3 regions of the Streptomyces sp. NPDC054866 genome follow, and region 3 is predicted to be linked to each of the others. Evidence: riboswitches for the same ligand, from Rfam matches in the RefSeq annotation. Region 3 holds a riboswitch; each other region holds the start of a gene.
What was found. Region 3 has a riboswitch for cyclic di-AMP ahead of ACWGI2_RS34295 (LysM peptidoglycan-binding domain-containing protein). Riboswitches for the same ligand answer to the same signal wherever they lie in the genome.
Positions count from the first base shown of each region.

Region 1 (7,273 bases), on a different contig from region 3:
CGCCGAGAAGAAGGCCGCCGAGGAAGCCGCGCGCAAGGAGCGCCTGCGCCCCAAGTTCTCGCTTCCGGTGAAGCAGCACGGTCTGAGCGCGTACTACGGACAGGCCGGCATCAACTGGATGTCCGCGCACTCCGGAATCGACTTCCCGGTGTCGTACGGCACCGAGGTGCTCGCCGCCACCGATGGCACGGTCTCCACGAAGTGGAACAGCGCCTACGGCAACATGGCGATCGTGACCGCCAAGGACGGCACGGAGACGTGGTACTGCCACCTCTCCACGCACAAGGTCTCCAGCGGACCCGTCAAGGCAGGCGATCCCATCGCCTTCTCCGGGAACTCCGGCAACTCCACAGGACCGCACCTGCACTTCGAGGTGCGCCCCGGCGGCGGCTCGGCGATCGACCCGCTGCCGTGGCTGCGCAGCCACGGCCTCGACCCGACGTAACTCCGGCCGCCGCCCGCGGCGTTACAGCTTCTCCACCGGCGCGTACCGCAGCAGGAGCCGCTTCGGCTTCGGCTCTCCGAAGTCCACCGTCGCCTCGGCGTTCGCGCCCGTCCCCTTCACCCCGACCACGGTGCCGAGGCCGAACTGGTCGTGCGTGACCCGGTCCCCGACCGCCAGCGCGACCACCGGCTTCTCCGAGGCACGGCGCGTGGCGAAGCCCTGCGCGCCCCCGGTGCGCGAGCGCGACGACGACAGGGATGAGGCGATCGAGGCCGCGGGCCCGGAGGATGCCGGTGCGCCGACGGAACCCTTCCGCTTCCAGTCCAGGTGGGTCTCCGGGATCTCCTCCAGGAAGCGCGACGGCGGGTTGTACGAAGGCTGTCCCCAGGCGCTGCGCATCGAGGACCGCGTCAGATAGAGCCGCTCACGCGCGCGCGTGATGCCCACGTACGCCAGGCGGCGCTCCTCCTCCAGCTCCTTGACCTGGCCGAGGGAGCGCATGTGCGGGAAGACGCCGTCCTCCATGCCGGTCAGGAAGACGACCGGGAACTCCAGGCCCTTGGCGGTGTGCAGCGTCATCAGCGTGATGACTCCGGAGCCGTCGTCCTCCTCGTCCGGGATCTGGTCCGAGTCGGCGACGAGCGCGACCCGCTCCAGGAACTCGGAGAGCGTGCCGGACACACCTGTGGCCGCGACCTCCCCTTCGCCTTCCCCTTCGCCTCCGGTGGCCGCCTCACCGCTGTCCTGTTCGAACTCCAGGGCCACGGCGGCGAGTTCCTGGAGGTTCTCGATGCGCGTCTCGTCCTGCGGGTCGGTAGAGGCCTGCAACTCGGCGAGATACCCGGTCCGTTCGAGCACGGCCTCCAGGACGACGGCGGGACCCGCGCCGGACTCGACGATGGTCCGCAGCTCCTCCATCAGGACGTTGAAACGCTTGACGGCGTTCGCCGAGCGGGCCGCCATTCCGTACGCCTCGTCGACGCGCTTCAGCGCCTGCGGGAAGGAGATCTTCTCGCGCTGCGAGAGCGCGTCGATCATCGCCTCCGCGCGGTCGCCGATGCCCCTCTTGGGTACGTTCAGAATGCGCCGCAGCGGGACGGAGTCCTCCGGGTTGGCCAGCACGCGCAGATACGCGAGGACGTCCCGGACCTCCTTGCGCTCGTAGAAGCGGACGCCGCCGACGACCTTGTAGGGCAGGCCGACGCGGATGAAGATCTCTTCGAAGACACGGGACTGCGCGTTCGTCCGGTAGAAGATCGCGACGTCGCCCGCCTTCGCGTCGCCCGCGTCGGTGAGCCGGTCGATCTCGTCGGCGACGAACTGCGCCTCGTCGTGCTCGGTGTCGGCGACATAGCCGATGATGCCCGCGCCCGCGCCCGCGTTGGTCCACAGGTTCTTGGGTCGGCGGCTTTCGTTGCGCTCGATGACGGCGTTGGCCGCGGTCAGGATCGTCTGCGTGGAGCGGTAGTTCTGCTCAAGGAGGATCGTGGTCGCGTCGGGGTAGTCCTCCTCGAACTGGAGGATGTTGCGGATCGTGGCGCCGCGGAAGGCGTAGATCGACTGGTCCGCGTCACCCACGACACACAGCTCGGCGGGGTCGTCACCCTCGCCTCCGGAGGGGCCGACCAGCTCGCGCACCAGGGCGTACTGGGCGTGGTTGGTGTCCTGGTACTCATCGACCATCACGTGGCGGAAGCGGCGGCGGTAGTGCTCGGCGACCTCCGGGAACGCGCGGAACATGTTGACCGTCGTCATGATCAGGTCGTCGAAGTCGAGGGCGTTCGCCTCGCGCAGCCGCGACTGGTACATCGCGTACGCCTGGGCGAGCGTCCTCTCGAAGCCGTCGGCGGCCTGGCCCGCGAAGGTCTCCTCGTCGATCAGCTCGTTCTTCAGGTTCGAGATCTTGGCGCTGAAGGACTTCGGCGGGAACTTCTTCGGGTCGATGTCCAGGTCGCGGCAGACCAGCGCCATCAGCCTCTTGGAGTCGGCGGCGTCGTAGATCGAGAAGGAGGAGGTGAAGCCGATCGTCTTCGACTCGCGGCGCAGTATGCGCACGCACGCGCTGTGGAACGTCGACACCCACATCGCGTTGGCCCGCGGTCCGACGAGCTGCTCGACGCGCTCCTTCATCTCGCCCGCGGCCTTGTTCGTGAACGTGATCGCCAGGATCTGTCCCGGGTGCACATGCCGCTCGGCCAGGAGATACGCGATGCGGTGCGTCAGGACCCGGGTCTTGCCGGAGCCGGCGCCCGCGACGATGAGCAGCGGGGAGTCCGCGTGCACGACGGCCGCGCGCTGGTTCTCGTTAAGACCGTCGAGCAGGGCAGCCGGGTCGATCACTGGGCGCGGGGCGCCGCCGCGGTAGTGCGCGTCCCGGGGCACGGGCGCGTCGAACTTCCCGTCGAACAGATCATCCGGAACGGACTCCGGAGCACTGTCCTCGGGCGGCGGCGGGGGCTCTTCCTCCGAAGCCCGTGAGGGCTTGAGGTCCGCCAGGAAGCTGTCATCAAAGAGGCTGCTCATCGCCTCCCGAGTCTAGGCGGCCCCACTGACAACCCGCCCCGGGTTCCGGCCAGGTCGATCCGGCTACGCCCCGCCCGCTTCTGATCACTCTCCGCCACGGCACGGGGTGCCCGCGTCAAGAGCTTCGTAAAGTAACGAAAACGTATCGGGCATATCGAACATCAACCTTCACACGGGCCACACGAGTTGGCTAGCGTGCTCCGCGGGCTGCTCGTACTCCCACCGGCGAACCCCGCCGGGAACGGGCGGCCTCCGCCGAGTTCGATCTCCTCGGAGCCGGGGACCCACGATGAACTTGGGGTGAATCGGTCCCGTACGAAGTACGGGACTGTAGGGCAACCTTCCGGAACCACCCGCCCGAACCCGACAGCTAACCCGGTAGGCGGTCTACGGAAGGAGTCGCCTCCCTTGGCGTCGCACCGCAAGCCGCGGACCCGCATTGCCGGCCTACGCGCCACCCCCGCCATCGGCATCACGACGGCAGCCCTCACCTCCGTGGCCCTCCTGTCACAGAGCGCGCAAGCGGCACCGTCCGCGCCCCGGAAGCCCAGCCTCGAAGAGGTCCAGAAGAAGGTCGACGACCTCTACCACCAGGCGGGCGTGGCCACCCAGAAGTACAACTCGGTCAAGGAGCGCACCGACAAGCAGCGCAAGAAGGTCGACACACTTCTCGACGACGTGGCCAAGCGCACCGACAAGCTGAACGAGGCCCGCCAGGAGCTGGGCACGTTCGCCGCGGCCCAGTACCGCACCGGTGGCGTCTCCGAGACCGCCACGATGATGCTCGCCGACGACCCGCAGAGTTTCTTCGACCAGAACCACCTGTCGGACCGGCTGACCGCGCGCCAGAAGAAGGCGGTCGACGACTACCAGACGCAGCAGGCATCGGCGACGAAGCAGCGCACGAAGGCCGCCAAGAGCCTGGAGACGCTGAGCGACTCGCGGGACGAACTCAGGACGAGCAAGCAGACCGTCCAGAAGAAGCTGGGCAAGGCGCGCACGCTGCTCTCGGAGCTGACGGCCGAGGAGAAGGCACGGCTCGCGGCGATCGAGAAGAAGAAGGAAGAAGAGGCCAAGCGCAAGGCCGCCGAGCTGGCGCGCAAGCAGGAGGCCGAGGCGGAGGCCAAGCGCAAGGCGGCGGAAGAGGCCGCGGCCAAGGAGCGCGAGCAGGGCAAGGAGACCCCGGACTCGGGCTCCGGTTCCGGTTCCGACACCGGCTCCGGCACGGGCTCCGGCTCTGGCTCCGGCGACACGGACAGCGGTTACGCGACGAAGGCCGCGAAGGTCATCAACTTCGCCGAGGCCCAGATCGGCAAGCCGTACGTGTGGGGCGCCACCGGCCCCGACTCCTACGACTGCTCCGGGCTCACCCAGGACGCGTGGAAGGCCGCGGGGATCTCCCTGCCGCGTACGACGTGGGACCAGGTGAAGGTCGGCACGACCGTGAAGACCGCCGATGCCAAGCCGGGTGACCTGGTCTTCTTCTACGACGACATCAGCCACGTAGGGATCTACATCGGCGACGGCAAGATGATCCACGCCCCGAAGCCGGGTGCGAACGTCCGCGTCGAGTCGATCTACTACATGCCGATCCACAGCGTGGTGCGCCCCGCGTAGCCGCCGCCCACGAGAACCCTTCACACGAGTCAGACGAGAAACGGCCCTCCACGCGCGCGTGGAGGGCCGTTTTCCGCGGGTCGTGTCAGGTCCACAGCACCGCGATGAAGATGTTCGCGACAGTCAGCAGCCCGACGGCGCCGAACATCCCCTTGTCCACCTTCTCCTCGTCCCGTTTCACATAGACCAGCGCGAGGATCACGATCAGGACGGCCATCTTGATGCCGATCTTGACGTTGTTGACGGGGTTGTCGTCCGCCTGGTTGAGGCCCACCAGGATCACGCCCGTGACGAGCATCGTGAGCGCGCCGTGCAGCATGGCGGGGCTGAAGCGGGCCGTGCCCTGACCCATCTGCTTCATCTGGGTGAGGAAGCCGCCCAGGAGGGAGGCGATGCCGATGATGTGCAGGCCGACGAAAAGATGGGTGAGTACGTCCATGGGCCCGGAGCCTAGCCGGGCCCTTATCACCACTCCGTAGCCAGGTGGGCCCCAAGCCCCGCATCGGTCACACGCGCATGCGAAGAGCGCCGACCCGACAGATCACGCAGTCACATACGGTCACCGGGCCGCCCACTTCCGCCAGTTGCGCACAATCCGTCACCAACCCGTGACGGTCAGGTTTAGCGTCCTTCGTCAGGTGACCGGCTCCCCACTGCCGCCCGGACCAGGGGCGGCATCCGGACACCACCGCCGAGAATCCGGCGGCGGTCCGCTCCCCCTGTGCGGGCCGCCGCCGGAACCTTAAGGAGCCCCCTTCGTGGCAGCGCACCGCAAGCCGAAACAGCGCTCGCTCAGTGGCCATACGGCCCGCACCGCCGCCACCATCGCCCTCGCCGGGGCTGCCACGGCCACCGCCTTCGACGGCACGGGACACGCGGATCCGCGCATCGGTCCGGCCGAGGTGAAGTCCAAGGTCGACGCGCTCTACCGCGAGGCGGAGGTCGCCACCGAGAAGTACAACGGCGCCAAGGAGAAGGCCGAGAAAGCCGAGAAGTCCCTGGGCGAGCTGCGGGACGAGGCGGCCCGCAAGACGGAGAAGCTCAACTCGGCGCGCGAGGGGCTCGGTTCGATCGCCGCCGCGCAGTACCGCAGCGGCGGCATCGACCCGTCCGTCCAGCTCGCGCTCTCCTCCGACCCCGACCAGTACCTCGAGCGCGCCGCGCTCGCCGACCGGGCGGACAGCCGCCGGGCCGCGGCCGTCACCGGCGTACAGAAGCAGCTCCAGGAGATCGACCAGCTGCGCACCGAGGCCGACGACACCCTCGCGCACCTCAAGTCCCGCCAGGCGGAGCTGAACAAGCACAAGAAGACCGTCAACGGAAAGCTCGACGCGGCCAAGCGGCTCCTCTCGCGGCTCACCGGCGACCAGCGCGCGGAGCTCGCGGGCGAGGACAGGTCGTCCCGCACCGCGGGCCGCGACGGCGCCTCGGGCGCTCCGGCCAAGGCTCCCAACTCCCGTGCCTCAGCGGCCGTCTCGTACGCCTACAAGGCCCTCGGCAGCCCGTACGTCTGGGGCGCCACCGGCCCCGACGCCTTCGACTGCTCGGGGCTCACCCAGGCCGCCTACCGGTCGGCGGGGGTCGATCTGCCGCGCACGACGTATGCGCAGATCGCCGCGGGCGAACGCGTGCCGCGCTCCCAACTCCAGCCAGGTGACCTGGTCTTCTTCTACCAGGGCATCAGCCACGTGGGCCTCTATGTGGGTAACGGCCAGATGATCCACGCCCCGAACCCGAGCGCGCCGGTCCGCCTCGCACCGATCAGCCAGATGCCGTTCGCGGGGGCGACGCGGGTGGCGTGAGAGGTCTCGCAGGCCCGCGGGTAATGTCAGGGCCATGCCCCGCCGTACGCTGCCGCCGCCTCCGCCGCCTGTCCATCTGCGCACCTGGCCGGACCGGAACGCGCTCCTGTACGACCGCGGCATGGCCCTCGAAGACCTGCGCAGACGAAGCCTTGGCGTGCACCGTCTCCTGCTGCTCTGGCTGTTCGCACTCGGCGGTGTCATCGGCTGGGCGCTCCTGACGGTGCCGGTCGGGATGATCGAGGACCACGATCCGATGGCCTTCGTGATGGGCCCGATCTGCGCGTTCCTGGGCCTCGGGGCCCTCGCTCCCTCGGTGATCGGAGTCGTAGTCGGCATCCGCAACGACCGGAGGATCCGCGAACTCACCGACAGCTGGCTGGCATTGGACAGTCACCCGGCGTCGGACTCCGCTCTGCGCTCCCCCGGCCTGAGCCTCTGCTGGCTCCTCTCGTCCCTCACCGTGTGCGCTCTCGGCCTGTGGGCCTCCTTCGCGGCCGCCGCCTACGCCGAGCCCGGCCGGGACTCGTACAGCGACGTCATGCTCGGCATGGGGGCCGGCCTCATCCTGTGGCTGACGGGCCTCATCGGCATCACCAAGGCGGCGGGCCACTACCGCTGGGCGATACGGAAGTTGGCCCAGGCCCCGGCCTGACCGTCAGACCAGTCGCCGCGCCGTCGCCCACCGCGTCAGCTCGTGACGGTTCGACAGCTGGAGCTTCCTCAGCACCGCCGACACATGCGACTCGACCGTCTTCACGGAGATGAAGAGCTGCTTGGCGATCTCCTTGTACGCGTATCCACGCGCGATGAGCCGCAGCACCTCCCGCTCGCGCTGCGTGAGGCGGTCCAGGTCCTCGTCGACCGGGGGCGCGTCGGTCGAAGC
Region 1 covers NZ_JBSGZA010000003.1:376,160-383,432, reverse strand. The annotation lists gene ACWGI2_RS17200 (M23 family metallopeptidase) at 1-445, shown strand, start outside; gene pcrA (DNA helicase PcrA) at 467-2,968, opposite strand; cyclic di-AMP (ydaO/yuaA leader) riboswitch at 3,212-3,368, shown strand; gene ACWGI2_RS17190 (NlpC/P60 family protein) at 3,377-4,585, shown strand; gene ACWGI2_RS17185 (hypothetical protein) at 4,671-5,024, opposite strand; gene ACWGI2_RS17180 (NlpC/P60 family protein) at 5,344-6,387, shown strand; gene ACWGI2_RS17175 (hypothetical protein) at 6,422-7,042, shown strand; gene ACWGI2_RS17170 (LuxR C-terminal-related transcriptional regulator) at 7,046-7,273, opposite strand, start outside.
Region 1: linked by a shared signal. The riboswitch ahead of ACWGI2_RS17190 (NlpC/P60 family protein) and the one ahead of ACWGI2_RS34295 (LysM peptidoglycan-binding domain-containing protein) in region 3 are both predicted to bind cyclic di-AMP.

Region 2 (7,273 bases), on a different contig from region 3:
ATCACCGAGGGCGCCGCGGCCGCGGCCCGGCGCTGGGGAGGCGGAGCGACCGGCTCCCGTCTGGTGACCGGCTCCACCGAACTGCACGCGGAACTGGAGCGCGGGCTCGCCGAGTTCTGCGGCTTCGAGGCCGCCCTGGTCCTTTCCTCCGGGTATGCCGCGAACCTCGCCGCCGTCACCGCCCTCGCCCCGCACGGTTCGCTGATCGTCTCGGACGCGGGCAACCACGCATCGCTGATCGACGGCTGCCGCCTGGCGCGCGGTACGACGCAGGTGGTGCCGCACGCCGACCCCGAGGCGGTGCGCAAGACGCTGGACGCGCACGCGGGGCCCGCGGTCGTCGTGTCGGACACGGTCTTCTCGGTCGACGGCGACGCGGCTCCACTGACCGAACTCAGTTCGGTCTGCGGGGAGTTCGGCGCCGGTCTCGTCGTCGACGACGCCCACGGGCTCGGTGTGCTCGGCGACGGCGGCCGTGGCGCCCCGCAGGCGGCCGGACTCGCGGGCACCGCCCACACCGTGGCCACGGTCACCCTGTCGAAGTCCTTCGGCAGTCAGGGCGGTGCGGTCCTGGGGCCCGCCAAGGTCATCGACCATCTGGTCAACGCGGCCCGGACCTTCATCTTCGACACGGGGCTCGCTCCCGCCGCCGCGGGTGCGGCCCTTGCGGCCCTGCGGCTGCTTCGCAGGGAGCCGGAGCGCGCCGCGCGGGCTCGCTCGGTCGCGGCCGAGCTGCACGAACGCCTCACGGCGGAAGGTCTCTGTGCGGTACGCCCCGACGCCGCCGTCGTCTCCGTGCGCGCGCCCTCACCGGAAGCGGCCGTGCGGTGGGCCGCCGACTGCCGGGGCGCGGGCCTCGCCGTCGGCTGCTTCCGTCCGCCGTCGGTGCCCGACGGCATCTCACGGCTGCGGCTGACCGCCCGGGCGGATCTCACCGACGCACAGATCGCCGATGCCGTACGAGTGATCAGCCGCGCCGCACCCCGGTAGTCACCGGAGGCCGTGGACGAAGGCCTCCCATGTCGCGGGCGAGAAGAGCAGGGCGGGCCCTGCCGTGTTCTTCGAGTCGCGCACGGCGAGCAGCCCCCGCTTCGGCCCTGAAGCGAGAGGGGCTGTCTCCACGCAGTTGTTCATGCCGTTGCTGCGGCTGCTGCGGTACCACCGTGCGCCGTGCAGAGATGTGCTGGAAGGTACGTGCCGAGGCAGTGCAGTCATGGTGCCCCCTTACGCGCCGTCACGTATCCCGGCGATGTGATCCGTTGATTCCTCGGGTGAAAGTGCCTTTCTCTGAAGGGAGTTGAAGGCCTCCGTGTATGCCTGGAGGTCTTCTTTCCGTTCGAGGTAGAGGCTACTCGTCAAGTGGTCGAGAACAACCACATCCAGATCAGCAATGTTCGGAAATGAGAAGATAACGAAAGAGCCGATGAGACCCACGTGCTCTCCGGCGGCGAACGGCAACACCTGAAGTCGTACATGGGGCAACTGTCCGGCTTCCAGTAACCGTTTCAACTGACCCGCGAGCACCTGACTGCCGCCCACCGGCCGGTGCAGCACCGCCTCGTCCAGGATCACGCTCAGCCGGAGCGGCGGAGCCGTGCGCAGTACGTCCTGACGTGCCAGACGCACCTCCACCAGCGTGTCCACCTGCTCGTCCGGCAGCCCGTCGAGCGCGGCCCGCGTCACCGCACGCGCGTAGTCCGGCGTCTGGAGCAGGCCCGGCACGACGGTGGTCTCCAGGGTGCGCATCCGACAGGCCTGTGACTCCAGGCTGATGAAGTCGCGGTAGGCGGGCGGCAGCAGCTCGCGATAGGCGTGCCACCAGTGGCGGCGTCCACCGTCGTCGTCCGAGCCCGCCAATGCCACCAGCAACTGGCGGAGTTGGGGGTCCCCCACCTCGTACGCGTCGAGCAGCAGTCCTACGTCGGCCGCCTTGACGCTGCTACGCCCGGTCTCGATCCGGCTGACCTTCGACTGATGCCAGCCGACCCGGCCCGCCGCCTGGCCGCTGGTGAGCCCGGCGCGCGTGCGCAGCGCACGCAGTTCGGCGCCGAGTTTCCGGCGGCGCACCGCGGGACCGTACCGCATGTCCGTCTCCTTCCCGACGGAGTGTTCCCTTTTCCGGCCTCCCCTGGCCTCTTCAGGGGCGACAGTAGAGGAAGCGCCGACCTCGCGCCCAAATACGGTCTCTCGTAGCAGAGTTCACCGCTTTGAGCGACAGATATATGCACATCTTGGTGGATGGCCACCTGTGAGGGGTCCAAGAGTGGCAGGCTGGCGCGAAGCACCATTCCGGGACTGTCCTCGTGCCTTCGTTACGAGTCGGAGCCGAGCCCCGGTGGGAAAGGGACAACGTCGCCATGGCAGACCTTCAGGAAGCATCCGTCACCCTGCCGAGCGATCCTGCCTCGGTCTCCGCGGCCCGGAAATACGTCTCGAGCATCCTTGCCGAGTGGGGCCTGCCGGGCGAGACCGAAGCGGCCGACACGGTCCGGCTCATCGTCTCCGAACTCGCCACGAACGCCGTCCAGCACACCCGGGGCGAGTCGCCCACGTTCAGGGTGGACATCGAGCTGGACCGGGACGAGCAGCTGCGCATCGGCGTGACCGACAGCCATCCCCGCTACCCCAAGCGGCTGCCCGCCGCCGTCCAGCAGGACAACGGCCGCGGCCTGGTGATCATCCGCTGGCTGACCATGGAGTGCGGCGGCAGGCTGTCGGTCACGCCCACCCCCGAGGGCGGCAAGACCGTCTGGATCGCGCTGCCGTGGACCGCGCCGGTCCGCGACGGGGCCACGGCCCCCTCGGTCTCGCCCTCACCCCGCTGAGCGTCCGAAGGCACCCCGGAGCAGGGCCCGGAAGGTGTCCGCCGCCGGATGCGACTCGTCGGCGCGGTGGACGACCGAGATCGTGCGGCGCAGAATGCCGGGCTCAAGCGGCCTCATCCCCACCGGTGTCGCCGCCGTCCGCGCCACCATCTCCGGTACGACGGCGACGCCGAGCCCGGCGCTGACGAGCGCGCACACCAGCGCGTAGCCCGGAGTCTCGACCAGGACCGAGGGCGTCGCGCCGGCCCGCACGAGCGCGGACTCCACGCCCTGACGTGGCGGATGCGTCGGCGCCATGCTGATGAGCGGCTGCCCGGCGAGCTCGCTCAGGGGCAGCCGTGAGGGGGAGTTCGCGAGCGCGTGTCCGGGCGAGGTCACCAGGACGAGCTCCTCGACCAGGATCGGCTCCGCCGTCACGGACGCGGGCAGCGGCACCGGATCCGCGGGCTCGTACGTGTGCGTGAGGGCCAGGTCGACCTCGCCCGCCGCCACGGCCGCGATGCCGAGCGGCGGTTCATAGCCCCGTACCGTCAGATCGATGTCCGGATGGGCGCGGCGGAACGCGGTCAGCGCGGGCGGCACCAGATGGATCCCGGCCGTGGTGAAGGTCCCCACGCGCAGCCTGCCGCCGGAAAGGCCCGCAAGCTGGGCCAGTTCGTGCCGCGCCTGCTCCATCTCGTCAAGGACCCGGCGCGCCCGCGCGAGCAGCAGCTCACCGGCGCCGGTCAGCCGTGCCCCGCGGTGGTGCCGGACCAGGAGCGCGGTGCCCGCCTCCCGTTCGAGCTTGGCCAGCTGCTGGGAGAGGGCGGGCACGGTGTAGCCGAGGCGCTCGGCGGCGCGGGTGATCGACCCGGCCTCGGAGACCGCCACCAGTGCGGCGAGCCGCGTCGGGTCGTACATGGTCTCTCCCGGTGCAGGAGCCGGCGGGCGGTGCGGCGGCCCGTCGGCGTGGGGCTAAAGGCCTGCTTAAGGCAGACCCAGGATATTCCACATACCTGCTGAAGGCAGAAGAACGGCAGCCTTGAGGCCATGGACGCACAACTGGTCGCCTTCACCGGAGTCGCCGCGGGCATGGTCGCCATGCCGGGCGCCGACTTCGCCGTCGTGGTGCGCAACGCCCTCGCCTCCCGCCGCGCCGGGGTCACCTGCGCGATCGGTGTGGCGGGCGGGCTCCTGGTGCACACGGCGCTCGCGGTGGCCGGGGTCGCGGCGGTCCTCGCGGCGGTTCCCACGCTCTTCCGGGCGTTGCAGGCCGCGGGCGGGGCCTACGTCCTCTACCTCGGGTACCGCGCGCTGCGGTCGGCGGCGCGGCCGCTGGAGAGCTTCGGCACTCAGGAGGGTGCGGAGCAGGTGGCGGTCGGGGGGAGCCTGCGGCAGGGGTTCTTCACCAACGCCCTCAACCCCAAGGCGCCCATCACCTTCCTCAGCGTGCTGCCCCAGTTCGTCCCCGCGGGCAGCCCCGCGATGCCGAGGACACTGCTGCTCGCGTCCATCATCGTGGCCCTCGCCCTGGTGTGGTTCCCGGTCGTCGCGCTCCTGGTCGACCGGCTCGGGCGGTGGCTGCGCAGGCCGCGTACGGCCCGCGCCATCGAGGGCGGCACGGGCGTCGCGCTCAGCGTGCTCGGCCTGGTGCTCCTCACCGAGGCCCTGGTGGCCTGATGTCGTGCGACGTGCCCGATGCCTTGCCGTCGTCGCCCCGGCCCTCGTTCTTGTCCGCCGCGCCACGCACCAGGAGGGGGAGCAGGCCCCACAGGCCCGCGCACACCACCAGCGTGCCCGCGCTCGCGATGATCCCGCCGGTCCTGCCCACCGCCACGTCGACGACCAGGAGTACGGCGCCGGAGACCGCGAACACCAGGACCCCCAGACCGATACCGGCGAGGCGGGACGACACCCGCACGATCAGCGGCTTGGCGTGCTGCCCGAACAGCGACCTGTGCACGGCGGCCGGAGCGGTGAACAACGCCGCGGAGAGGACGGCGAGCAGCAGCGTGGTCACGTAGGTGGCGCGCTGCATCGTGTCGAGCGAGGGGAAGCGCTCGGTGAAGGCGAGCGTCAGCAGGAACGCGAAGAGGATCTGCACCCCGGCCTGCGTGACCCGCAGTTCCTGGAGGATCTCCGAGAAGTTGCGATCGGCACGTTCGAAGCGCGTTTCGTTGCGCGGCGGTTCACCCGCAGTGGAAGAACTGTTGTTTTCGGCCATGGCGCACGAGTATCCGCGTCGACGCGCTCCACGCCTGGCGGGCGCGCCGATCAGAGCGCAGACCGAGCGGTGGCTGAGCGGTGGCCGAGCGGCGGCAGCGGCCGTGAGGCCACCGCCACCGCCCTCCGACAGGTCAGCGACCGGCGATCAGTGACGGGCCATCAGCGCACCCGGCCGTACGAGACGCTCTTCGTCCAGATCTTCTCGAGTCGCACCACGGTGTTCGACTTGGGGGCGTGCCAGATCCGGCCCTTCCCCGCGTAGATGCCTACGTGGTAGACGTTCCGGCCCGAGTGGAAGAAGACCAGGTCGCCCCGTGCGCGGTTGGACGCGGAGACGTGGCGGGTCTTGTTGTACTGCTGTCCGGCGGTGCGTGGCAGTTTCTTGCCCGCGCGCTTGAACGAGTACTGGGTGAGGCCCGAGCAGTCGAACCGGTTGGGCCCCGTCGCTCCGTAGCGGTACGGCGAACCCTTCTTGGAGGCGGCGATCTTGAGCGCCTTCGTCCCGTGAGTCGCGGCCTCTGCCTCCGACGTGAGCCCCGGGGCCACGAGGGTGCCGCCTACGACGGCGAGCGTGAGGGCCGATACGGAACCGGCCCTGGTGAGCAGCGACGGAACATGATTCAGCGCGGTCATGCGCAACCCTTCGTCAACCGCCTGTGAAGGATGACCTGTCGGATTCGGGCTGACAAAGTTGCCCGGCCGCGGTGTGCGGCTTCACCCCAAGGGCCGTCGTCCGGACTTTCCGGACCGACCCGTCATGCCTGGGTCCTCCACTCCTGCCAAAGCACCAATGTCGACCGGTCATCCGGGTGGCGGCAGGACTCGGCGTCCGCCCGGACCGCCCCGCCGCTGTGGCGGGGGCTTGTCGTCGGAAGGGATCTTGACCCGTCAAGGGCAAGAATTCCGAGCCGAAACGGCGTTTTGTGAGGCTCCTCACGGCTGAACCGTTCGGGTGGACAAGGTCGGATTCGGGATCCGGACATGGCACCAGACGATCGTTCGACCAGCACCGGAACGAGGAATTCCGGCCCCCGCGTACACATCTGACGCAACTGAAGACGGCCCGAATAACGACGAATGTCTACGCCGAACGAGGTAGCCCGTTTGGTTCGTTTGAGATCGGCCCCGGACACCCCGGACTTCGGGCGAGGAGGTGACGGGCGCTCAGGACGGCGCCGGAGGCGGCACGGTGACCCGCCCCGACCGCCGTTCTCCGTCGAGGGCCCGCAGCGCCCTGGCCAGTGTCGGCGCGTGCACGGCGCTCTCGCCCCGTTGATGCATGAGCGTCAGGGCGTCCCGCAGGGCGGTCGCCCTGCCGACGAGGGCCTGGGCGGCGCGCAGTCCGCCGTAGGTGTCCGAGGCGCGGGCGGGGTTGATCCGGCCCACCAGGTCGACCACTTCGAGGTAGCGGTCGATCAACTCGCCCTCGGCGCGGGTGAGTGCGGGCAGCGGAGGGAGCTCGGGTGGCAGCATCGGCGGTTCACCCCGCGTCCGGTGTGCGGAGGGACGACTTGCGGCTCGCGATGATCCGGTCCACCAGGCCGTAGTCAACCGCCTCGGATGCGGTGAGGATCTTGTCCCGCTCGATGTCGGCCGCGACGCGTTCCGCGCTCCGGCCCGTGTGTTGGACGAGCAGCTTCTCCAGCTGAGCGCGGGTGCGCAGGAGTTCGTCGGCCTGGATCGCCAGGTCGGAGGTCTGGCCGTGGACCGGCTCGGCGAGCGAGGGCTGGTGGATCAGCACCCGGGCGCCGGGCAGCGCGAACCGCTTGCCGGGGGTGCCCGCGGCCAGCAGGACGGCGGCCGACGACGCGGCCTGCCCGAGGCACGTCGTCTCCACGTCGCAGGTGACGAACTGGATGGTGTCGTAGATCGCGGTCATCGCGCTGAACGAGCCGCCGGGGGAGTTGATGTAGAGCGCGATGTCGCGGTCGGGCGCCAGATGTTCGAGGTGCATGAACTGCGCCATCACGTCGTTGGCCGATGTGTCGTCGATCGGCGTCCCCAGGAAGACGATGCGTTCCTCAAGGAGCTTCGAGTACGGATCGAGGGTCCGCTGCCCCGTGCTGGTGCGTTCGGTGAACTCGGGCAGGACATGGCGGGCGAACGGTTGGTTCATGGCACGTCTCTCCTCTGCCGGGGTCGGCTGCTCCCCAAGGCTTCCGTAAAAAATGTACAGGATGTACGTAACCTTGGTGAGGGGTTCGAGGGATCCGGCGGCGTGGGCATACTCCGCCTCGTCGCGA
Region 2 covers NZ_JBSGZA010000001.1:1,639,302-1,646,574, forward strand. The annotation lists gene ACWGI2_RS07005 (8-amino-7-oxononanoate synthase) at 1-990, shown strand, start outside; gene ACWGI2_RS07010 (DUF397 domain-containing protein) at 991-1,215, opposite strand; gene ACWGI2_RS07015 (helix-turn-helix domain-containing protein) at 1,225-2,085, opposite strand; gene ACWGI2_RS07020 (ATP-binding protein) at 2,358-2,825, shown strand; gene ACWGI2_RS07025 (LysR family transcriptional regulator) at 2,814-3,725, opposite strand; gene ACWGI2_RS07030 (LysE family translocator) at 3,855-4,484, shown strand; gene ACWGI2_RS07035 (DUF6328 family protein) at 4,462-5,028, opposite strand; gene ACWGI2_RS07040 (C40 family peptidase) at 5,190-5,663, opposite strand; cyclic di-AMP (ydaO/yuaA leader) riboswitch at 5,667-5,827, opposite strand; gene ACWGI2_RS07045 (hypothetical protein) at 6,195-6,503, opposite strand; gene ACWGI2_RS07050 (ATP-dependent Clp protease proteolytic subunit) at 6,511-7,146, opposite strand.
Region 2: linked by a shared signal. The riboswitch ahead of ACWGI2_RS07040 (C40 family peptidase) and the one ahead of ACWGI2_RS34295 (LysM peptidoglycan-binding domain-containing protein) in region 3 are both predicted to bind cyclic di-AMP.

Region 3 (7,273 bases):
GACCGGTAGGTCGGTCTGCTCCAGCAGCACTCGTGCCGCGTCGAGGCGCTGGGTGAGCAGCCACTGGCCCGGGCTGGTGCCGAGCTGTTCGGTGAACCGCCGGGCGAGGGTTCGGCTGGACAGTCCGGCGTGTTCGGCGAGGCGATCGAGGGTCAGTGGGGTGTCGAGGCGCGCGGTGGCCCACTCCAGCAGCGGCGCCAATGACTCGTCCGCCCTGGCCGGCGCGGGCTGTGCGGCGTACTGGAGTTGGCTGCCCTCGCGGTGGGGCGGCAGGACCATGTGCCGGGCGACCTGGGCGGCGTAGGCCGCACCGTGGTCGGAACGGACCAGGTGCAGGCACAGGTCGATGCCCGCGCCGGTCCCGGCGCTGGTCGCCACGTCGCCGTGGTCCACGAAGAGCACGTCCTGGTCCACCTGCACCTCGGGGAAGGCGGCGGCGAGTTGGGCGGTGTCACGCCAGTGGGTGGTGGCTCGACGGCCGTCGAGCAGTCCGGCCTGCGCGAGCACGAACGCCCCCGTACAGATGGCTACGATCCTCGCCCCGCGCTGGTGAGCGGCCCGCACTGCCTCGGTGACGGTCGTCGGCACGGGCGCGCCGGACGGTTGCCAGCCGGGGATGACCACGGTGTCCGCCTCTTGGAGGGCCGTCAGCCCGGCGTCGACGAGCATCGTGTAGCCGACGGTGGTCCGCAGGGGTCCAGGCGTCTCGGCGCAGATCCGGAAGCTGTAGCGGGCCGTCGCATCTTGCGGGGTGCGGCCGAAGCGCTCGGCGGCGCAGGCGAGCTCGAAGGGCGACTGGGGCGGGTTGAGCAGTGCCACTACCCGATGCGGGTTCATGGCAGGAATGTACCTGCCGGTGTCTTTCTGGACTCTGGGCCGGGCGGGCCGCCCCGGGTCACAGTGGTCCCATGAGCGAAACGGGAGTGCTGAGGACGGAAGTCCAGGTCGACGGCGAATCAGCGAGCTATCTGACCGTGGAGCAGGACGGCCCCGCCGTGTTGCTGCTGCACGGAACGTACTGGAGCCGGGTCTGGCTCCCTGTGATGGACCGCCTCGCTGAGGCGGGGCTGCGGCCTATTGCGGTCGACCTGCCCGGGCTGGGGCGCTCGGGAGGCGAACTCACCCTGAACACTGCCACGGTCCCGGCCGTTGCGGACTGGGTGACGCGGTTTGTGTCCGCCCTGAAGATCTCCGGGCCGATCGCCGTGGCGGGTCATGACATCGGCGGTGCCATCGCCCAGCATCTCCTCGTCCACGATCGGCTGAAGGTGTCCCGGCTGGCCTTGGTCAACTCGGTCGCCTACGACTCCTGGCCGGCGCCTCACGTGGCCCGGTTCCGGAGCCCGGGGGACGCCGCGGGGGCCACCGTCGACGACGTTCTCGACGCCCGCCGACGGGCGGTGACGGCGGCACTGGCCGGTGCCGCGACCGAGCAGCTGATCGCGGACTATCTGGAGCCGTGGACCGATGCGCGGGTACGCCGCTCCTGGATGGCCCTGGCGGGCGCGGCCGACAGCCGCTACACCCTTGATCTCGTGCCCGCGCTGCGGCGGTCCACGACACCCAAGTTGTTGATCTGGGGCGAGGAAGATGCCTTCGAGAGAGTGGAGTACGCCGAGCGGTTCGCCTCGGAGATGCCGAACACCACGCTCGTACGTGTTCCAGATGCGGGGCACATCCCCACAGAGAACGCGCCCGGCGGGATCGCCCGCGCGCTCGTCGACTTCTTCACCGCCTGAAGGCTGACGTCCCCGGGTTGGATCGTCACCCCCTCGCCAGGCCGCCGGCAGCCTCATGGATAGGGTCGGGGCCATGACATCCGAACGGCCCCAGACGCTGGCCATGGCGTTCCTGGACTCTCAGGAGATCACTACGACGGACTGCCGCCGGTGCGGCACCGAGGTATCGGGCGTCAACGGCCGCTACGCGTGCGGGGTGTGCGGGTGGGTCAACAACTGGACTGAAGGCCACAACGAACTACCCAGCGGCGACAGCGACATCTAGCGCTGTGCCGGTTCCGGCCGCGTGTACCTACGAGCTTCGACGCGGCCGAACTCGCTCTGCCCAGCGGGCCCATACGCCTTCCCGTGGCTCGCGCGGGTCCGGTCAGGGATCGTGGTGGCATGACGGAGCAGCGGTTCGACGTGTGGGCGGCCGGGAACGCCTACGAGCGGTACATGGGCCGGTGGAGTCGCCTGGTCGCGGATGAGTTCGTGGCGTGGCTCGGCTGCGAGGACGGTTTGCGGTGGCTGGATGTGGGCTGTGGCACGGGGGCGCTGACCGCGGCTGTGGCTGCGCGATGTCGGCCGCGGCTGGTGGTGGGGTTGGACCGGTCCGCCGGGTTCGTGGATGCGGCCCGTGCCGCCGCTCCCCCGCCCGCGTGCTTCGCCGTCGCCGACGGGCTGTCGCTGCCGGTGCGCCAAGCGGGGTTCGACGTAGCCGTCAGTGGCTTGGTGCTCAACTTCCTTCCCGCGCCGGGTGCGGCGGTGGCCGAAGCGGCCCGGGTCGTGCGGCCGGGCGGGCTGGTCGCCGCGTACGTGTGGGACTACGCCGAAGGCATGGCGTTCCTGCGTCACTTCTGGCGAGCCGCGGTCGCGCTGGACCCGTCGGCCGCCGAGTTGGACGAAAGCCGGCGATTCCCGCTGTGCAGCCCGGACCGCCTCCGATCGCTGTGGACGGACGCTGGACTCGTCGACGTGGCTGTCGCCCCGGTGGAAGTGGCCACCGTTTTCGCCGAATTCCCTGACCTGTGGGAGCCATTCCTGGCCGGACAAGGCCCCGCCCCTGGCTACGTGACCGCCCTCGCACCATCCGCCCGAGAACATTTGCGTGACGCACTTCGCGAGACCGTGCCTACGCGGCCGGACGGTTCGATCGTGCTAGCCGCCCGCGCATGGGCGGTCCGGGGAAGGCCGGTCCGCGCCAGCGCCTGAGAGCGCCGGCGCGTGTCCAGGAGCGGGCGAAGAGCCGGGATTCTCGAAATGCAGATCGCGTAGGGCACACAACAGGTCGCCCCCATACGGGGACTCAGCAACTCCAACTGCCGCCCCTCGTCGACAATGATTTCCCCATTTCGGCTCTAGATGCCGGGAGTTGCTCGATCTGGCGAGTGAGGCCGTGCGCAGACACCTCGGTGACGTCGGCCGGGCCCCAGCCGGAGCAGCTCCGCGCAGGCCACCATCCTCCACCAATTAGGCAAGATGTCCCCTTTGGCCAGAAAAGCGAACCTCACCCCATGTCCGTCTTGTCCATGAGGAGCGCTTTTGTGCAGCATTAGTAATGTATATAAAGCTGTGTCTGCATTGCGGGACACTCGTGCGAAATGGACGATCCGACGCGCCAGTAGGTTGCCTCCAGACCGCATCCAATTCAGTGGAATAGGTCACACCAACAGCTCGCGTCCCCCGGGGCGCCGCTGAGCGCACTTCCGTTCTGCGTAAAGAAAGTTGGGGCTATTTGATCAAAGAGGGCCAGCGGTTCTGACCGCCAAGGACTGGCCTCGCGCATTCCCTATTCGAATTCCGCTCTTGTTCCCTCCGGGCTTTCTCGCTTAACGTCACCGTCAATCCGGATGGAACGCCGAATCCTGCCGCTGTCCGGAAACCCTTCCCATCACTCACTTTCGCTCGGCAGGAGCGGGGGACCCAGGTAAGCCGCCGATCCGGATTCCGGAACGGCTCGGGGTGAAGTCGCATGCGCAGTGCGACCGGACATCTCCCGTCCGAACCCGACAGCTCACCTCGTAGGCGACGGAGAGGAATTCGTCATGCCTGCAAAGGGAAAGCACCGCCGTCCCAAGTCCAGCTCGCTCACCCGCGGCATCGCCGCCGCAGGCACGGGCGGGGCCGTGCTCGTGCTCCCGGTCCTCGGCGCGACCGCCGCCAGCGCCGCGCAGGCAGCCCCGGCCGCCAAGCCCGCCGCCGCCCCGAAGACCTACGTCGTCGCCGCGGGCGACACCCTCTCCAAGATCGTCCGCGAGCACTCGCTGAGCGGCGGCTGGAAGAAGCTGTACGAGGACAACCGCGACGCCCTCGGTGGTGACCCGGCACTGATCCACCCCGGCATCAAGCTCACCCTCGGCGAGAGGGCCGCCGCCGAGCGAGCGGACCGCTCCGAGCGCAAGGACGCCGCCGCTGCCAAGCCCGCCTCTGCCCCGGCGAAGAAGTCGTACACCAACGACCTCGACGGCTGGATCAAGGAATCGCTCGACATCATGGCCCAGCGCGGCATCCCCGGCTCCTACGAGGGCATCCACCGCAACATCATGCGCGAGTCCTCCGGCAACCCGCTGGCCATCAACAACTGGGACTCCAACGCCGTGGCCGGAACCCCCTCCAAGGGACTCCTTCAGGTCATCGCCCCCACATTCAACGCCTACCACGTGCCCGGCACCTCGCTGGACAGCTACGACCCGGTCGCCAACATCACTGCCGCCTGCAACTACGCGGCCGACCGGTACGGCTCGATCGACAACGTGAACGGCCCGTACTAGACCAGACCGCACCCCCCGTCTCGTCATCCCCTCTGAGCCCCGGCGCGCCAGACGCCCGGGGCTCAGGCCTGTCTACGGAGGCGGGCGGCCTAGCTCCGCGAGTCCTGCTTCCAGTCCTCTACGAGGAGCCCGAGCAGCACCTCGTCCATGAACTCACCCATCACCCAGGCCGAGGAGCGCAGCACCCCCTCGCGGACGAAGCCGTTGCGCTCGGCGGAGCGCAGCATCGCGGCGTTGTCCGCCAGCGTCTCGATCTGCAGCCGCTGCAGGCCACGTACGACGAAACCGTAGTGGCACAGCACCGCGACGACGTCCGTGCCGTAGCCCTTTCCGCGGGCGGACAGCAGCAGTCCGAGCCCGATGTGCGCGGACCGGTTGTGGTTGTCGATGCTCCACAGCGCCGCGGTGCCGACCAGCGTGCCGCCGTCCAGTTCCACCACGGAGAACGGGACGTGCCCCTGCTCGTCGTCGTCGACCACCAGCCGCGAGTCCTTCGAGCCGGGCGTGATCGGCCGCCACGGCCGGCCTTCGGACCGCGAGGCGTTGACCACGTCGTCGTAGAGCTCGGTCCGCAGGATCGGGATGTCGTCCTCGTGCCGGGCCCTGAGCCCGACCTTGCTGCCCTTTAGCATGCAGGCTTCCTATCCGAGACGGCTGACCGGCGGCAACCCCATATGCGTTCGTCCCGGTTGCGCGGTGGGCACTCACGCACCCTTCGTGCCGTACCAGCGCCACTCGGTGAGTCGTGGGCGATGAGGAAGGGCGGTGCGTCCCGTCGCCCACAGCAGGATCTGCCAGACGTCGAAGTCAATGGCGACGTGGGGAAAGAGCCTCCGCAGGACCCGTTCGCACAGCCCCCTCGGCGGCGACCACTCCAGATTCAGCCCCTGAGTGATGTCATGGGTGTGCACAAGGGTCTCAACGACGGCCATGGCGGCAAAGCCCTCTGGATCAGAGGGCCCAAAGACGTGGTGAGCGACGGTAGTTGAAGGTGCCGTGCGCAGCACGGACGCGAGCAGGCCTCCACACGCCTCCAGGATGGTCAGGAGCCCCTCGGGGCCCGAGGCCCGATCAACGAAGATGACGTTCTCCGGCCCACCGCTTCGGTCACTGCTCGTCCGGAACGGCAACCCTGTCGACGTCGGCGGCTCGGCGAGCCCGAACCTCGCGGCGTAGGTGAACAGATCGTCGGCCAGATGCTCGAGCGTCTCCCAGCACGTCCACTCGAGCGTTCCCGCCTTGGCCTCCCAGGCGGCGGGATCTGCGTCCCTCAGGGTGTCGATGGCCAGAGTGACGACCCGGCGCAGGTCTTCCCCGTCAACTGCGATGTCCGCGCTCTGCATGCGGAAGATCGTAACAACGGCCGACATCGTGAAAATGGCCGACGTGGTCGCCTTCGGCGTGGACACGGAGGAGTCAGTCGTCGATGCCCGAACGCTCCACCCCCGCCACGATCCACCGCTGGAAGAACAGGAACACGACGAGCAGCGGCACGATCGACACGGCGGCCGCGATGAAGAGTTCGTGCAGCCTGATCACTTGGGACGTGGTGAACGACGACAGGGCGACCTGCACCGTCCATGCGTCGCGGTCCTGACCGATGACCAGCGGCCAAAGGAACGAGTTCCACGCGCCGATGAAGACGATCGTGCCCACCGCCGCGAAGACGGGCCGGGAGTTGGGCACCACCACCCGCCAGTACGTGCGCCAGTATCCGAGCCCGTCGACGCGCGCCGCGTCCTCCAACTCCCGTGGGAATCCGAGGAAGTACTGCCGGAAGACGAAGCACGCGAAGGCGGAGAACAGCGTCGGGACGATCAGACCGCGCAGCGTCGACACCCAGCCGAGCGACGACACCAGGACGAACGTCGGGACGAAGGTGACGGAGGCCGGGACCATCAGCGTGCCGAGGATCGCGTAGAACACCTTGTTCGCGTGACGGTACGGGATGCGGGCCAGGCCGTAGCCGGCCAGCGAGGCCAGCAGCAGCGTGCCGAGCGTCGTCGCGACCGCGATGAGCGAGGAGTTGAGCAGGGAGCGCGCGAACGGCACGGAGGTGTCTTCGAAGAGCTCTTTGACGTTCCCCCAGCGCAGCGAGGAGGGGAAGAAGGTCCACTCGGGCGAGGTGATGTCGCTCTCGGACGAGAGCCCGTTGCGTACGAGGAGGTAGAAGGGGATCAGGAACAGGAGCGCGAGTGCTGTCAGCAGCGAGAGGCGTAGCGCGCGGCCGGCCCTGACCCTTGCGTCGTCCCTCGTGTGGTCTCTCATTCCGCCTCCTTCCTGCCGAGCCCGAACCACTTCGCCTGACCCACCGTCACCACCGCGATGATCAGGGCGAGCAGGACGGCGCCCGCGCTGCCGAGGCCGAGGTTCTGTCCCTGACCGAGCGCCGTGTAGTAGAGGTAGACGAGTGGTGGCCTGGCGTAGGGCGGGTAGCCGCGGGAGTCCGAGAGCAGGTTGTAGAACTCGTCGAACGCCTGGAAGGCGTTGATGACGAGCAGCAGCACCACCGCCACCGATGTGGCCTTCAGCTGCGGGAACGTGATGTGGCGGAAGACCTGCCAGCCGGGCCGCGCCCCGTCCACGGCCGCAGCCTCGTAGAGGGTGGGGCTGATGCGCTGGAGTCCGGCGAGGAAGAGCACCATGTAGAAGCCCGCCTGGAGCCAGAGCCGTACGGTGACGATCACGGCCCAGTACCAGGGCGGGTCGGTGGTCGAAAGCCACGCTATCTGGTCGCCGCCGAACCAGCCGAGGACGGTGTTGGCGAGCCCGAACCGCACG
Region 3 covers NZ_JBSGZA010000008.1:262,700-269,972, reverse strand. The annotation lists gene ACWGI2_RS34315 (GlxA family transcriptional regulator) at 1-837, opposite strand, end outside; gene ACWGI2_RS34310 (alpha/beta fold hydrolase) at 909-1,739, shown strand; gene ACWGI2_RS34305 (hypothetical protein) at 1,813-2,004, shown strand; gene ACWGI2_RS34300 (class I SAM-dependent methyltransferase) at 2,124-2,933, shown strand; cyclic di-AMP (ydaO/yuaA leader) riboswitch at 3,608-3,764, shown strand; gene ACWGI2_RS34295 (LysM peptidoglycan-binding domain-containing protein) at 3,767-4,492, shown strand; gene ACWGI2_RS34290 (GNAT family N-acetyltransferase) at 4,582-5,124, opposite strand; gene ACWGI2_RS34285 (maleylpyruvate isomerase N-terminal domain-containing protein) at 5,197-5,901, opposite strand; gene ACWGI2_RS34280 (carbohydrate ABC transporter permease) at 5,909-6,760, opposite strand; gene ACWGI2_RS34275 (carbohydrate ABC transporter permease) at 6,757-7,273, opposite strand, start outside.